2 linked regions of the Magnetospirillum sp. XM-1 genome follow. The protein of the gene in region 2 interacts with the protein of the main gene of each other region in a pairwise test. Links are inferred from orthologs where the notes say so. Each region holds a gene or a part of one and is shown on either strand. Other genes may lie near its edges. The genes, in order: XM1_RS06480 and XM1_RS20385.

Evidence for each region.
Region 1: the proteins of XM1_RS20385 (region 2) and XM1_RS06480 interact in binary tests that used the Escherichia coli proteins (3 or more experiments, as listed by UniProt). The link is inferred for Magnetospirillum sp. XM-1 from one-to-one orthologs.

The regions. Positions count from the first base shown.
Region 1 is NZ_LN997848.1:1,357,722-1,361,590, forward strand. What follows is about bases 276-3,834. They hold XM1_RS06480 (2-oxoglutarate dehydrogenase E1 component), read right to left. Parts: upstream 3,446-3,834; coding sequence 476-3,445; downstream 276-475. Other genes in these bases: odhB (2-oxoglutarate dehydrogenase complex dihydrolipoyllysine-residue succinyltransferase), read right to left, coding at 276-457; sucD (succinate--CoA ligase subunit alpha), read right to left, coding at 3,624-3,834. Also shown: more of odhB, read right to left, coding at 1-275; more of sucD, read right to left, coding at 3,835-3,869. UniProt on the Escherichia coli protein: E1 component of the 2-oxoglutarate dehydrogenase (OGDH) complex which catalyzes the decarboxylation of 2-oxoglutarate, the first step in the conversion of 2-oxoglutarate to succinyl-CoA and CO(2).
Region 2 is NZ_LN997848.1:4,457,082-4,460,339, forward strand. What follows is about bases 227-3,174. They hold XM1_RS20385 (ABC-F family ATP-binding cassette domain-containing protein), read right to left. Parts: upstream 2,667-3,174; coding sequence 786-2,666; downstream 227-785. Other genes in these bases: XM1_RS20380 (ATP-binding protein), read right to left, coding at 227-709; ndk (nucleoside-diphosphate kinase), read left to right, coding at 2,851-3,174. Outside these bases: more of XM1_RS20380, read right to left, coding at 1-226; more of ndk, read left to right, coding at 3,175-3,258. UniProt on the Escherichia coli protein: Genetic data indicate it may be involved in ribosome assembly or function.

The sequences.
Region 1 (3,869 bases), 3.1 Mb from region 2 along the record:
GAGCGGCGGCGGGAGCGGACGCCGCGGCCAGCACGTCGCCCTTGGTGACGCGCCCGTCCTTGCCGGTGCCGGCGATGGCCGAGGTGTCGACACCGGCATCGGCGGCGATCTTCTTGGCCGACGGCATGACGGCGGCGGCGGCCGGAGCGGCAGCCGGGGCGGGGGCTGCGGCCGGAGCCGGAGCCGGAGCGGCGGCGGGCTTGGACGCGGCGGCGGCGCCGGCGGCACCGAGCACGCCCAAAAGGGCGCCGACTTCCACGGTGGCGCCGGTGGCGGCCACGATGTCGGTCAGGGTTCCGGCGGACGGCGCGTTGACCTCGACGGTGACCTTGTCGGTTTCCAGCTCGACCAGGGGTTCGTCGGCGCGGACGGCGTCGCCCACGTTCTTGAACCACTTGGCGACGGTAGCTTCGGTGACGGACTCGCCCAGGGTGGGCACCTTGATTTCGGTGGACATTACTGCTGTTCCCTCTTCTTAGGCGGTCAGGCGCGAGAGTTTGGAGGCACGGCGGAAGGGCTGGGGCAGGGTGACCAGTTCACCGGTCAATGCCATGCCGGTGATCCATTCCTGCTCTGCCACGTGGGTCTTGTAGAGGCCGGTGGCGGGCGACGCGGCGGCGCGGCGTCCGCAGTACAGGGCCTTCCTCGCCTTGATGTCGAGCTCTTCGCAGATGAACTCGATACGGCGGTCGACGAAGGTCCACGGCCCCATATTGGCCGGCTCTTCCTGCACCCACAGCAATTCGGCGTTGGGATAGCGGGCCAGCTGGGCCTTGATGGTGTCCTTGGGCCAGGGATAGAGCTGCTCGACGCGGATGATGGCCACGTCCTTGAGGCCGCGCTTGGTGCGCTCCTCCAGCAGATCGTAATAGACCTTGCCCGAGCACATCAGCACCCGGCGGATCTTGGCATCGGCCACCAGCGTCTCGGTCTCGGGCAGCACGCGGCGGAAGCGCGAACCGGTGACCAGATCGTCCAGCTTGGAGACGCACAGCTTGTGACGCAGCAACGACTTCGGCGTCATGATGATCAGCGGCTTCCTGAAATTGCGGCGCAGCTGACGGCGCAGAGCGTGGAAGTAGTTGGCCGGCGTGGTGATGTTGCAGACCTGCCAGTTGTCCTCGGCGGAGAGCTGGAGATAGCGTTCCCAGCGGGCCGACGAATGCTCCGGACCCTGGCCTTCATAGCCGTGGGGCAGCAGCATCACCAGACCCGACATGCGCAGCCACTTGGACTCGCCCGAGTTGATGAACTGGTCGATGATCACCTGGGCGCCGTTGGCGAAGTCGCCGAACTGGCCTTCCCACAGGGTGAGCGTGTTGGGCTCGGCCTGGGAGTAGCCATATTCGAAGCCCAGAACCGCCTCTTCCGACAGCGGGCTATCCATGACCTCGAAATAGGCCTGGTTGCCCGGGCGGATGTGGTTCAGGGGCTCGATGCGCTCCTCGGTCTCCTGGTCGGTCAGGCGGCAGTGACGCTGCGAGAAGGTGCCGCGGCCGCAATCCTGGCCCGACAGGCGGACGGGGTTGCCCTCCACCAGCAGGGTGCCGAAGGCCAAGGCCTCGGCGGTTGCCCAGTCGATGCCCTCGCCCGTGTCCACCATGTCCTTCTTGGCGGCCAGCTGGCGGACGATCTTGCGGTTGACGTTGAAGCCCTCGGGGGTCTTGGCCAGGGCGTGGCCGACTTCCCGAAGGATGTCGGCGGCCACGCCGGTCTTCTCCTCGCGGAACTCCTCTTCCTCGGACAGCTGCACCAGGCCCTGCCACTTGCCTTCAAGCCAGTCGGCCTTGTTGACCTTGAAGCTCTTGGCCGCTTCGTAATCGCCTTCCAGGCGGGCCTGGAAGTTGGCGAAGATGGCGTCGGCCTCGTAGCGCGAGATGGTGCCCTCGGCCACCAGCTTCTCGGAATACAGAGCGCGGGTGGTGGGGTGAGCGGCGATCTTGCGGTACATCTGCGGCTGGGTGAAGGCCGGCTCGTCCGACTCGTTGTGGCCGTGACGGCGGTAGCAGATCATGTCCAGCACCACGTCGGCGCCGAATTCCTGGCGGAACTCGGTGGCGATGCGGGCCACGTGGACCACGGCTTCGGGATCATCGCCGTTGACGTGGAACACCGGGGCCTGGAAGCCCTTGGCCACGTCCGACGAATACGGGCCGGAGCGCGAATACTGCGGCGCGGTGGTGAAGCCGATCTGGTTGTTGACGATGATGTGCATGGTGCCGCCGGTGGCGTAGCCCTTGAGCTGCGACAGCAACATCACCTCGGGCACCACGCCCTGGCCGGCGAAGGCGGCGTCGCCGTGCAGGATGATGCCCATCACCCGCTTGCGCTCGGTATCGCCGAACTGGGTCTGCTTGGCGCGGACCTTGCCGACCACCAGCGGGCCGACCACTTCCAGGTGGCTGGGATTGGGCATCAGCGACAGGTGGACGGTCTTGCCGTCGAAGTCGCGGTCGGCCGAGGTGCCCAGGTGGTACTTCACGTCGCCCGAGCCCTGGACGTCTTCCGGGTTGGCGGCGTTGCCCTGGAATTCCGAGAAGATGGCCTGGTAGGGCTTCTTCATGAAATTGGCCAGCACGTTGAGGCGGCCACGGTGGGCCATGCCCAGCACCACCTCGTCGACGCCCAGCTGCGAGCCGCGCTTCAGGATCTGTTCCAGCGCGGGAATGACGGACTCGCCGCCTTCCAGGCCGAAGCGCTTGGTGCCGGTGTACTTCATCTGCAAGAAGCGCTCGAAGCCCTCGGCCTCGGTCAGGCGCTCCAGGATGGCGGTCTTGCCGCGCGGCGTGAAGTCGGTGCGGTTATGGATCGATTCGATGCGCTTCTGAATCCAGGCCTTCTGGTCGGGGTCCTGGATGTGCATGAACTCGACGCCGATGTTCGAGCAGTAGGTTTCCTGCACGATGCTGACGATGGAGCGCAGCGTGGCGGTCTCCAGGCCCAGCACGTGGTCGATGAAGATCTCGCGGTCGAGATCGGCATCGGTGAAGCCGTAGGTGCGGTAGTCCAGCTCGGGGTGCTGCTCGCGCTTGGTGAGGTCCAGCGGGTCGAGCTTGGCCATCAGATGGCCGCGCACGCGGTAGCTGCGGATCAGCATCAGGGCGCGGATCGAATCGATCTGGCCCTGGCGGATGGCGGCCGGATCGACGGAGGGCGCGGCGGCGGGAGCCTTGGCCCCGTCCTTGCCCGCCTTCTTGGCGGCGGCCGCGGCGGCTGCGGCGGCCTCGGGATCGATGGCGCCGATGATCTTGACGTCGCGCCGCGCGCTGGCGGTGCCTTTGAAGTCCTGAATGAGCTGCGAGCCGTCGTCCTTCAGATCCTGAAAGAAGGAAACCCACGAGGCGTCGACCGACGCGGGGTCTTCCAGGTAGCGGGCGTAAAGCTCGGCGATGAAGACGGCGTTGCCGCCGCTCAGAAAGGACGATTCGTCGAACTGCTTTGTCATGTTCGGGATTCGACGCAGGTTCTAGCCCGCGTCCCTTTCGTGCTTGGGCCGGGCGGCGCCGCCGGGCGCCGCTCGTTAACGGCGCAAACTGCTTTGTTATTATTATTAGTAAAGACGGTCCGACGCACCGGCGGTCCGGCGCTCCGGCGACGCGCCGGACCGTTTGGTACTAAGCGGTTTAGCCCTTGAGGAGCTTCACCATGGTCGAGCCCAGCGAAGCGGGCGAGTCGGCGACGGCGATACCGGCGGACAACAGGGCTTCCACCTTGAAGTCGGCGGTGTCGTTGCCACCCGAGATCACCGCGCCGGCATGGCCCATGCGGCGGCCGGGCGGAGCGGTACGGCCGGCGATGAAGCCGACGGTCGGCTTCTTCACCTTGGAGCGCTTCAGCAGCTCGGCGCCCTGGACCTCGGCGTCGCCGCC
Region 2 (3,258 bases):
TCGGCCGCCCCACGTAATTCTCGGGGTTGGGCTGGCGCAGCATCACCCGGCCGCCGGTATTGGCCCCGATATAGGCGGACGGCCCCAGGCCCAGGGTGTTGTGGAAATCGGTGAAGAAATTGGCGTAGACGCCCACGATCACCAGACCGCCGAAGCCGCCGTCCGGGGCGCCGAGACGCCGGCTGACCGTGAAGACCGGCGCCAGGCTGTAGGATCCCAGTACCATCGGCCCGATCACCCGCTCGGCGCCGTCGCGATGGGCGATGAAATAGTCCCGGCCGGCATAATTGACCGCTCCGCCGGCCCGGGGCGGCCGCGACGCGGCGGCCACGTCGCCCCTGGAATCCACCACCAGCATGGTGCCCCGCTGGACCAGCCCGGCCTCCAGGCTGGCCAGTTCGCGCACGATCTCGGCCCTGGACAGTCTTCCGGCCAGGAAGGCTTCGGCCGATGGCGCCAGGCGCGCCAGGGTGGCGTCGGTGCTGCTGAGGGTTCGCGTCAGGCTGTCGTCGAGAAGGCGCGCGGCGCCGGAGGTGGCCGACGCCGCCTTCTCGAAGGCGGCGACGCGCAATTCCACCAGCAGGGATGCCGCGCCGCCCACCAGCACCGCCACCATGACGGCCATCAGCAGGCGCAAACGGCGGCGCAGCTCTCCCGGCGTGCGCCGGCTGGGGGGGGGGGTGACGGCTGCGGCGGAGTCGGGATTCACCCAGGCGGGTTCCTTGACGAAATGTAACGTCGGGCAGCTTATACCGAAAGCCCAGGAGCCGGAAGCCAGATGATGACTATGCCTGGGCCGCCTCCAATTCCTCCTGGGCGGTCAGCCACGCCATCTCGGCGTCCTCCACCTTGCGGGCGAGGTCGGCTTCCAGGCGGCGCAGCTCGGTGACCTTGGCCGGCGGCCCCTGGTAGAGCTTGGGGTCGGCCAGCTTGTCGGCCAGGGCCTTCTGCTCGGCATGCAGCTTTTCCAGCGTCTTCTCCGCCGCCTGCGCCACCTTGCGCAGCGGCGCCAGCTGGGCGCGCAGGTCGGCGGCGGCCTTGCGGTCGGCCTTGCGCTGGTTGCCCTCGCCCCCCTTGTCGGGCCGGGCCCCCCTCCGGTCCTCGCGCGCCTGCTCCAGCAGCAGCTTGCGATAGGCGGCCAGATCGCCGTCGAAGGGCCGCACCTTGCCGTCGCCCACCAGCCACAGGCTGTCGGCGGCCAGTTCGATCAGATGGGGGTCGTGGCTGATCAGGATCACCGCCCCGTCATAGGCGTTGAGCGCCGCCACCAGCGCCTCGCGGGCGTCGATGTCCAGGTGGTTGGTGGGCTCGTCCAGGATCATCAGATGGGGGGCCTCGCGGCTCATCAGGGCGAACAGCAGCCGCGACTTCTCGCCGCCCGACAGGGACGCGACCTTGACGTCGGCGCGATCCTGCTCGAAGCCGAAGCGGCCCAGCTGGGCGCGCACCTTTGCCTCGGGGGCGTCCTTCATCACCACGGCCATGTGCTCGAAAGGAGTCTCGTCCAGGCGCAATTCTTCGGTCTGGTGCTGGGCGAAATAGCCGATCTTCAGCTTCTGCGGCTTGGAGAGCTTGCCGTCGAGCAGGTCGAGGCGGCCCGACAGGATCTTGGCGAGCGTCGACTTGCCGTTACCGTTGGCGCCCAGCAGCGCGATGCGGTCGTCCATGTCGATGCGGATGTCGAGGCCGCGCAGCACCACCTTGTCGCCATACCCGGCGATTCCCTTGTCGATGGCGACGATGGGGGGCGACAGCGGCTCGGGGTCGGGGAAGTCGAAGGACATGGCGCGGTCCTCGACCACCGGGACCACCATCTCCATGCGCTCGAGCATCTTGACGCGGCTTTGCGCCTGGGCCGCCTTGGTGGCCTTGGCCTTGAAGCGGTCGATGAACGACTGGATCTTGCGCCGCTGCTCCATCTGCTTGGTGTAGGCCTTGGCCTGCAGCTCCATGCGGGCGCGCCGCGTCGCCTCGAAGCGGTCGTAATTGCCGCCATAGACGTTCAGCTTCGCACCTTCCAGATGGACGATGCGGTTGGCCACCTCGTTCAGCAGCTCGCGGTCGTGGCTGATCACCACCAGGGTGCCGGGATAGGCGGCCAGATGGCTTTGCAGCCACAAGGTCGCCTCCAGATCCAGGTGGTTGGTGGGCTCGTCCAGCAAAAGCAGGTCGGGAACCGTGAACAGCGAGGCCGCCAGCGCCACGCGCATGCGCCAGCCGCCCGAGAAATCAGACACCGGCCTTTGCTGCGCCTCCGCGTCGAAGCCCAGGCCCGACAGGATGGCGGCGGCCCGCGCCGGGGCGGAATGGGCGTCGATGGCCACCAGCCGCTCGTGGATCTCGGCGATACGGTGGCCGTCATGGCAGGTTTCCGCCTCCTCGAACAAGGCGGTACGCTCGGTATCGGCGGCCAGCACGCAGTCGATCAGGCTGATGTCGCCCTCGGGCGCTTCCTGGGCCAGACGGCCGAGGCGGGCGCGCGGGCGTAAGGAGATTTCACCCGAATCGGGATGAAGGTCGCCGGCGATCAGCTTGAACAGGGTGGTCTTGCCCGTGCCGTTGCGGCCCACCAGGCCGACCCGCGCCCCGGCCGGGATATGAACCGTGGCGGTCTCGAAGATGGTCCGGCCGCCGTAGCGGAAGGTAAGGTCGTTGATGTGCAGCATGGGTGCGTGAAATAGCACGCCCGCGCGCGTGCGGCAAAGGCGCGCTTTCTTGAGACCGTTGCTCTCCTCATTCTTTGGAGTTATAACCCGCCGTCCCCGGATGCGCCCGGCCGCCCGGGGACGTGCGCGGCCGCCCAAACCCGACCCCGGCGCGGCGCGAGCAACCGCCGAAAGGAATTCACCAATGGCTACCGAACGTACCCTGTCGATCATCAAGCCCGACGCCACCCGCCGCAACCTCACCGGCAAGATCAATGCCCGCTTCGAGGAAGCCGGCCTGCGCATCGTCGCTCAGAAGCGCGTGCAGCTGACCAAGGCCCAGGCCGGTCAGTTCTACTCGGTCCACGCCGAGCGCTCGTTCTTCGGCGAACTGGTCGATTTCATGATCTCCGGCCCGGTGGTCGTGCAGGTCCTGGAAGGTGAAGGCGCCGTCGCCCGCAACCGCGAGATCATGGGCGCCACCAACCCGGCCAACGCCGCGCCGGGCACCATCCGCGCCGACTTCGCCGAATCGGTGGAAGCCAATTCGGTGCATGGTTCGGATTCGGCCGAGAACGCCGCCATCGAGATCGCCTTCTTCTTCTCCGGCTGC